Regions from separate parts of the Pseudoduganella plicata genome, predicted to be linked through region 3. Evidence: predicted binding sites of a transcription regulator. Region 3 holds the regulator's gene; each other region holds the start of a gene.

Region 1 (2,264 bases), 1.7 Mb from region 3:
ATCGCGTTCGAGGGCAAGCAGATGCTCCTCCACGTTGACCGCCAGGTCCATCGCCTCAACGACGAACTCTTTCAGCATATCGTCCATTAGAACCCCAGATCCGCAAGAAGATCGTCCACACTGTCCTGGCTCAGCGCCACGGCAGGCGCCGACGGGCCGCTCATCAACTCCACTTTCTCCACTTCTTTCTGCGCAATCTTCTCGCGCTTGTCGGGCGGTGCGTTGTCTTTCAGCAGCTGGGCCAGCTCGGCTTCCACTGTCTGCGTGATCTTCACGACCTTCTTGATCAGCTGGCCGGTGATGTCCTGGAAGTCCTGGGCCATCATGATTTCCAGCAGACGGGCCTTTTCGGCCTCGGTCGCTTCGGAGACAGCCTGGGCGAAGGCGCGCGAGTCGCCGGCCAGGGTCTTGAATTCGTCAATGCTGAGTTTGCCATCGAACAGCGCGGCCCAGCGGTCTTCCATTTCCTTCGACTTCTTCGACAGCACGTCCTGTGCCGGCATGCCATCGTCGAGCGTGTTCAGCACCTTGTTGGCGGCCTGCTCGGTCAAGGTGGCCACGTATTCCAGTCGGTCCTGGGCGTCCGAAATCTGGCTCGACGCTTCCGTCAGCGCCTTGTCATAACCCAGCTCGCGCAGCGAGTCGTGCAGCAGGCGGACAATGCCACCCAGGCGTTCGAACATCGTGCCATCGCCTTCGGCGGGGATGCCGGCCGGCGCGGCAGCGGCCGCTGGCGCCGCCGGGGTCACCGCTGCGGCCACAGGTGCGGCTTCCGCGGGTCCCTTCGAGGCGATCTCGTCGAACAGGCTTTCCAGGTCGTCTTCTGCAGCAGCGGCCGGCGCGGGTGCCGGGGCTGGTGTCGGAGCGCTGGCGCGCTGCGCAGACACTTCCTCGAATAATGCGTCGAAATCATCAGCGGCGTCGGTCATATCCCTGCTTCTCCATAATCAAAAATTTACTGCCGTCATAGATGCCAGAGACCTGTCATGATTGACGCTCGGCAATATTAACGCACTTCCGCGAGTGTAGCAGGGCGCCCCCCGCTTATTCAATCACCGCAGCGACAAAGGCGGCGCAAAAATGTGCGGCAGCAGCAAAAGCGCTACTTTGTGTTGTATTTGGGCTGCTGGAGGCGTTAGAACTAATACAAAACTGATTTTTGAAGCAATTTTGCGCAAGACTTACTGCACTCTTGAGCAAGATCAAATCTTTGCATCCAGACAAGGATGACAAACCGGACTACAATTACAGTGTGGGCACCCTGAAGGACGTACAGTCAGTAGCTATCTCGACAACCGGAGGCCGGGATGTACCGGAAAATTCTGATCACCACCGACGGATCGGCGGTTTCCCGCATGACAGCCTGCGCCGGCGTTTCGTTCGCCCAGCAGATGGGTGCCGAGGTGCTGGCCCTGTTTGTGGCGCCGGAGTACCAGTATCCCATATACGTGGAGATCATTCCGCCCAGTTATCCCAGCGAAGAAGAGTACCGGGCGGCATTGGTGCGTGCGGGGCGCGAGCACACGCAATCGATCGTCGACGCCTGCGCCCGCAAGAACGTCCACTGCGTCAGCATGACAGCTTTCTCGGAAAGCGCCGCACTGAAGATCGTGGAGGTGGCGCAGCAGACCCATTGCGACCTGATCTTCATGGGATCGCACGGCCGCAGCGGCTGGGGTCAACTGCTGCTGGGTAGTGTGACGAACAAGGTGCTGTCGCACTCCAGAATTCCGGTGCTGGTCCACCGCCTGCTGAAGGAACCCGCCGACTGACCGGCAGCGATTGCCGACGGGCTAGCCCAATACGACACCTTATATGCCAGCAACAGTAGCCACACGAGCAAACCGACTTCCCGACTCTATGATCAGAATTGTCATCGCCGACGACCACACCATCATGCGCGAAGGACTCAAGCGTATTCTCGACGGTGCCCCCGACATCGACATCACGGGCGAGGCGGTCGACGGCTTCGAGGTGTTGCGCCACGTGCGCCAGGGCGGCTTCGACCTGCTGCTGCTGGACCTGTCGATGCCCGGCCGCAGCGGTGTCGACCTGATCCGCCAGATCCGCAGCGAATCGCCCAAGCTGGCCATCCTGATCCTGACGATGCACGAGGAAGAACAATACGCCGTACGCGCCATCCGCGCCGGCGCGCAGGGCTACCTGACCAAGGAAAGCGCCGGCACGCAGCTGGTCGGCGCCATCCGCAAGGTCGCCTCGGGCCGCCCGTATATCAGCACCGAAGTGGCGGAACAACTGGCATT
Region 2 (2,264 bases), 240 kb from region 3:
CCGTTGAAGTGGGAAGTTATTTGCTCGAGCCGCAGCGGCGGCTGCTGGCGCGCGAGCTGCGCGAAGCGCTGGCCGCTCGAGGTTCAGGATGAGCTGCGCTAAAAAAAAAAACCTGCCACCGGCAAGGCCAGGGGCAGGCAAAGGCTTGGGTAAAGCGGACTGTCTGTTGTCTTGAGATCAGAAGCGGTAGCCGACGCCGACGCCGAACAGCACCGGGTCGACCTTGACCTTGCCGGCCTTGACGCCGCCGATCAGCACGTCGCTGCGCAGCTGCAGCTTCTTGACGTCGATGTTCAGCGACCAGTTCTGGCTCAGCTTGTAGTTGACGCCGGCCTGCAACGCGAGGCCCCAGCTGTCGTGCTCCAGGCTGCCCTGCCCATCCAGGATGTGGTTGCTGGAGAACGTTGTCCAGTTGACGCCGGCACCGATGTACGGGCTCACCGTGGCGTTCGGCATGAAGTGGTATTGCGCCAGCAGCGACGGCGGCAGGTGCTTGAAGGTGCCGATGGTCTTGCCGTCCAGATAAACGTCATGTTTCTGCGGGTACGTCAGCACCAGCTCGGCGGCGATATTCGGGGTGAAGAAATACGAGATATCGATCTCGGGAATGGTCTTGTCGGATACGCCGATGCGGTCCGAGGTGCCGACGCCGGCCAACGGCTCGGATTTATCGGCCGGATCGATATGCACCGCGCGGGCGCGCACCTGCCACGGGGTCGTTTGCGCCGAGGCTGCCACGGATGACAGGGAGATCGCTGCGGCCAGAACTGCCAGGATGGCTGTTTTCATTTCGCTTCCTCTTGTTGGATGTAGTTTGTTGCTGGCGAGAAGTTTAGTGACGCACCGCAGCAAAAACTTTGACTCAGATCAAAATTGCCCGAACGAATACACGGCAAGCAAAACGGCGTAATATTGGCTGCTGCGGCAGCACCATCCCACCCACCCCCTGAGGAGGCAGGCATGAAGCTCAACGTGAACGGTCAGGTACGCGAATTCGAGGCAGAGGAGGACACGCCGCTGTTGTGGGTGCTGCGCGAACAACTGGGCCTGACGGGCACCAAATACGGCTGCGGCATCGCGCAATGCGGTGCCTGCACGGTGCACATCGACGGCGAGGCCACGCGCAGCTGCGTGCGGCCTGTCTCCACGGTGACGGCGGCGCAGAAGATCGTCACGATCGAAGGGCTGTCGCCGGACGGTTCGCACCCCGTGCAGAAGGCCTGGGCCGCGCTCGACGTGCCGCAGTGCGGCTTTTGCCAGTCCGGCATGATCATGGCGGCCACCGCCCTGCTAAAAGAAAAACCGAAGCCGACGGATGCCGATATCGACATGGCGATGACGAACATCTGCCGCTGCGGAACGTACAACCGCGTGCGCAAGGCGATCCACGTCGTCGCGCGGGGCGGCGATCCGAAAACGGCCGGTCTCGCCATCGAGCCGCGCGCCGCCGGGAGCAAGGCATGAACGCCGTCCTCTCGCCCTCGCGCCGGCGCTTCCTGGGCCATGCCGCCGGCCTGGTGGTCGCTTTCCACATCCCGCTCGAGGCGGCGGCGCAGGACGCGGTCGCGCCCGAAGTGAACGCCTGGGTGGTCGTGCGGCCGGACGACACCATCGTCATCCGCATCGCCCGCTCCGAGATGGGGCAGGGCACGCTGACAGGTCTCGCCCAGCTGGTGGCCGAAGAACTGGACGCGGACTGGAACAAGGTCACGACGGAATATCCGACACCGGGCACGAACCTGGCGCGCAAGCGCGTCTGGGGCAGCTTCTCGACCGGCGGCAGCCGCGGCGTACGCGAATCGCATGATTACGTGCGCAAGGGCGGCGCGGCGGCACGCATGATGCTGGTGCAGGCCGCGGCGGCCCAGTGGAACGTGCCGGTCACCGAGTGCCGGGCCGCCGGCAGTGTGATCACGCACGTGCCGACGGGCCGCTCTCTAACCTACGGCAGCGTCGCTGCCGCGGCAGGCAAGCTGGCGCCGCCGCAGGACGTGGTACTGAAAGACCCGAAGGACTGGAAGATCGCCGGCAGGCGCCTGGCGCGGCTGGACACCGTGGAGAAAACCACGGGCAAGCAGATTTACGGCATGGACCTGGCCTTGCCCGGCATGCTCAATGCCGCGATCCGCGATTGCCCCGTCTTCGGCGGCAAGGTCAAGAGCTTCGATGCGGACGCCATCAGGAGCCGTCCCGGCGTGAAGAAAGTGCTGCAGGTGGGCGATTCGGCAGTGGCAGTCGTTGCCGATACGTGGTGGCGGGCCAAG
Region 3 (2,264 bases):
GAAGCCGCGCAGGCCGGCCGGGTTGGTGCACAGATCGCGCGGCTGGTAGCGTACCGATTGCGCCACGATCTCGCGCAGCATGACCAGCTTGTCGTCCAGCTCCTGGGCCGTGCGCCGCACCAGCGCGTCCTGCTGGGCGAACAGTACGCGCGTAAAGTCGTCGCGCATGCGCTGCGCCTGCAGCGCAGTCACGAGCGCGATCATGACGATCGACGTCAGCGTCGTCGCCAATGCGACTTTTGCCTTGATACCCAGCGGTTTCATTGCCCCTCGTCGAGCCGGAATGGCGGTAGCACCATGCATGTATCATAATCGCGCTATTGTTCGGCTGGCTACCCGCGTGGCGCTATCGTGCCGCGCCTTCTCGACAGGTTGATATTACTGTCGCGCAATCGATACCGAATGCCATAGCAACCGTGAAGGAACGGCCGAGCGCCTTCCGGTTACAGTACACTGTGGGCCATCCGAACGAAGACTCCCCACGCATGCACCAGCTTCCCGCCATCACCCTGCCCGGTACGACGATCGACGTGCTCAAGGCGCGCTGTGCCACCTGCAGCATGCACCAGCTTTGCCTGCCGATGGGGCTTGACATGGGCGATATGGACAAGCTGGACCAGATTATCGGCCGGCGCCGCAAGGTTGCCAAGGGCAATGTCCTGTTCCGCATCGGCGACCCGTTCACCAGCCTGTACGCCATCCGGCTAGGCCATTTCAAGACCTACCAGATCAACACCGGCGGCGAAGAGCAGGTCACGGGGTTCCAGATGGGCGGAGAACTGCTGGGCATGGACGCGATCAGCACCGACAAGCACTATTGCAGCGCGATGGCGCTGGAGGACAGCGAAGTGTGCGAAATTCCGTTTGCCAGCCTGGAACAGCTGCTGGTCGACATGCCGACCTTGCTGCGCCACTTCCACCGCATGATGAGCCAGGAAATCACGCGCGAGCAAAGCGTCATGCTTTTGCTCGGCAATATGCAGGCCTCGCAGCGCTTTGCCGCCTTTCTCGTCAATCTCGCCTCGCGCTACGAGGCGCGCGGCTACTCGGCCACGGCGTTCCAGCTGCGCATGTCGCGCGAGGACATCGGCAATTACCTGGGGCTGACGATCGAAAGCATCAGCCGCCTGCTCAACAAATTTAAAAAACTCGGGCTGCTGGCCGTCAGCAACCGCGAAGTGCGCGTGCTGGACCTGCCGCGGCTGAAGGCCATCACGGCCGGCACGGAAACCTGCGCATAAAAAACCGGTGACAGGCTCCTATTTTTGGAAAATGGAGCCTGTCACCGGTTTTTTTTACTCCGCCGCCCGCAACACGATCTCGGGTTCGGTGGGCCACAACCACTGCCCTTCCAGGCGCCATGACTTCTTCTCGTCCTCTACCAGCACCACCCACCGGGTGCGTTCCAGCATCGGCAGGCCGATACTGAACGTGCCATCGGCGGCGGGGTGCAGCAGCAGGCGGATGTCCTTGTCCGGCTGCGTTGCATGCGCCAGGTGCAGCAGCACGGGACCGCTGAGGGCGCCGGCATCGCGGCCGGCGACGCGGCCTGCCAGCTTGCCGTCGGCGGCGTCGTAGCGCACGGTCGCGGATACGCCCAGCAACGCTGCCGCGCGGTCGCGCCGCAGGTCCTGATTGATCGCCTTGCCCTTCCTGTAATAATCGCCGACGACCAGCGCGTCCTGCTGCGAGAAGGCGATCCAGCCCGTATAGCCGCAGGCGGCAAGCACAATGGCGGGGCCGGCCATCAGCAGCCATGGCCAGCGTTGCGTGTACCAGGGCTTCGTCAGTGTCAATGCGTGTTCCATATCGTTCTCCTAGCGCGGCACGATGAAGACGGCCGTTTCGCTGACCGTCAGCGCCGGATCGTCCAGAGCGGTCAGTTGTACCGTGATCTTGTTCGAACCGGTCTGCCCGGCACCGTGCGGCGCACGCAGGCGGATCGGCACCGCGCGCGTTTCCGTACCCTCCAGCGTCACTTCATCGGCCGTCGCCAACGCCAGGCCGGGCAGGCCCCGCGCGGCGATGCGGTAACGGTGACCCCGTTCGGAGGTGTTCATGATCTGCAGCCGGTAGACGTTCTCGATCGCGCCACCGTCCACCTCGCGCCCCATCGAGCCGCGGTCGCGGATGACGTCCATCTTCAGTGGCGTGCGCAGCGCCAGCGAGCTTGCCACCGCGAGGACGACGAGCAGCAGCCCGGCGCAGTAGATCAGCACGCGCGGACGCATGGCGTGGCGCCGGATGTCGTGCACCGTCATCCC

What was found. Region 3 encodes FNR, which switches genes on or off when oxygen is low (the NO sensors DNR and NnrR bind a similar motif). Its sites were predicted from a motif close to TTGATNNNNATCAA; they were not measured.
Region 1: a site for FNR is predicted at 1,193-1,206, ahead of E1742_RS08960 (universal stress protein). Genes of this name have one in related genera too.
Region 2: a site for FNR is predicted at 858-871, ahead of E1742_RS17420 (OmpW/AlkL family protein). Genes of this name have one in related genera too.

The regions. Positions count from the first base shown of each region.
Region 1 is NZ_CP038026.1:2,030,527-2,032,790, forward strand. Features, by position in the region: gene E1742_RS08950 (chemotaxis protein CheA) at 1-87, opposite strand, end outside; gene E1742_RS08955 (protein phosphatase CheZ) at 87-929, opposite strand; gene E1742_RS08960 (universal stress protein) at 1,308-1,772, shown strand; gene E1742_RS08965 (response regulator) at 1,861-2,264, shown strand, end outside.
Region 2 is NZ_CP038026.1:3,978,320-3,980,583, forward strand. Features, by position in the region: gene E1742_RS17415 (DUF2244 domain-containing protein) at 1-92, shown strand, start outside; gene E1742_RS17420 (OmpW/AlkL family protein) at 178-789, opposite strand; gene E1742_RS17425 ((2Fe-2S)-binding protein) at 961-1,464, shown strand; gene E1742_RS17430 (xanthine dehydrogenase family protein molybdopterin-binding subunit) at 1,461-2,264, shown strand, end outside.
Region 3 is NZ_CP038026.1:3,733,604-3,735,867, forward strand. Features, by position in the region: gene E1742_RS16340 (HAMP domain-containing sensor histidine kinase) at 1-264, opposite strand, end outside; gene fnr (fumarate/nitrate reduction transcriptional regulator Fnr) at 486-1,241, shown strand; gene E1742_RS16350 (FixH family protein) at 1,296-1,808, opposite strand; gene ccoG (cytochrome c oxidase accessory protein CcoG) at 1,818-2,264, opposite strand, start outside.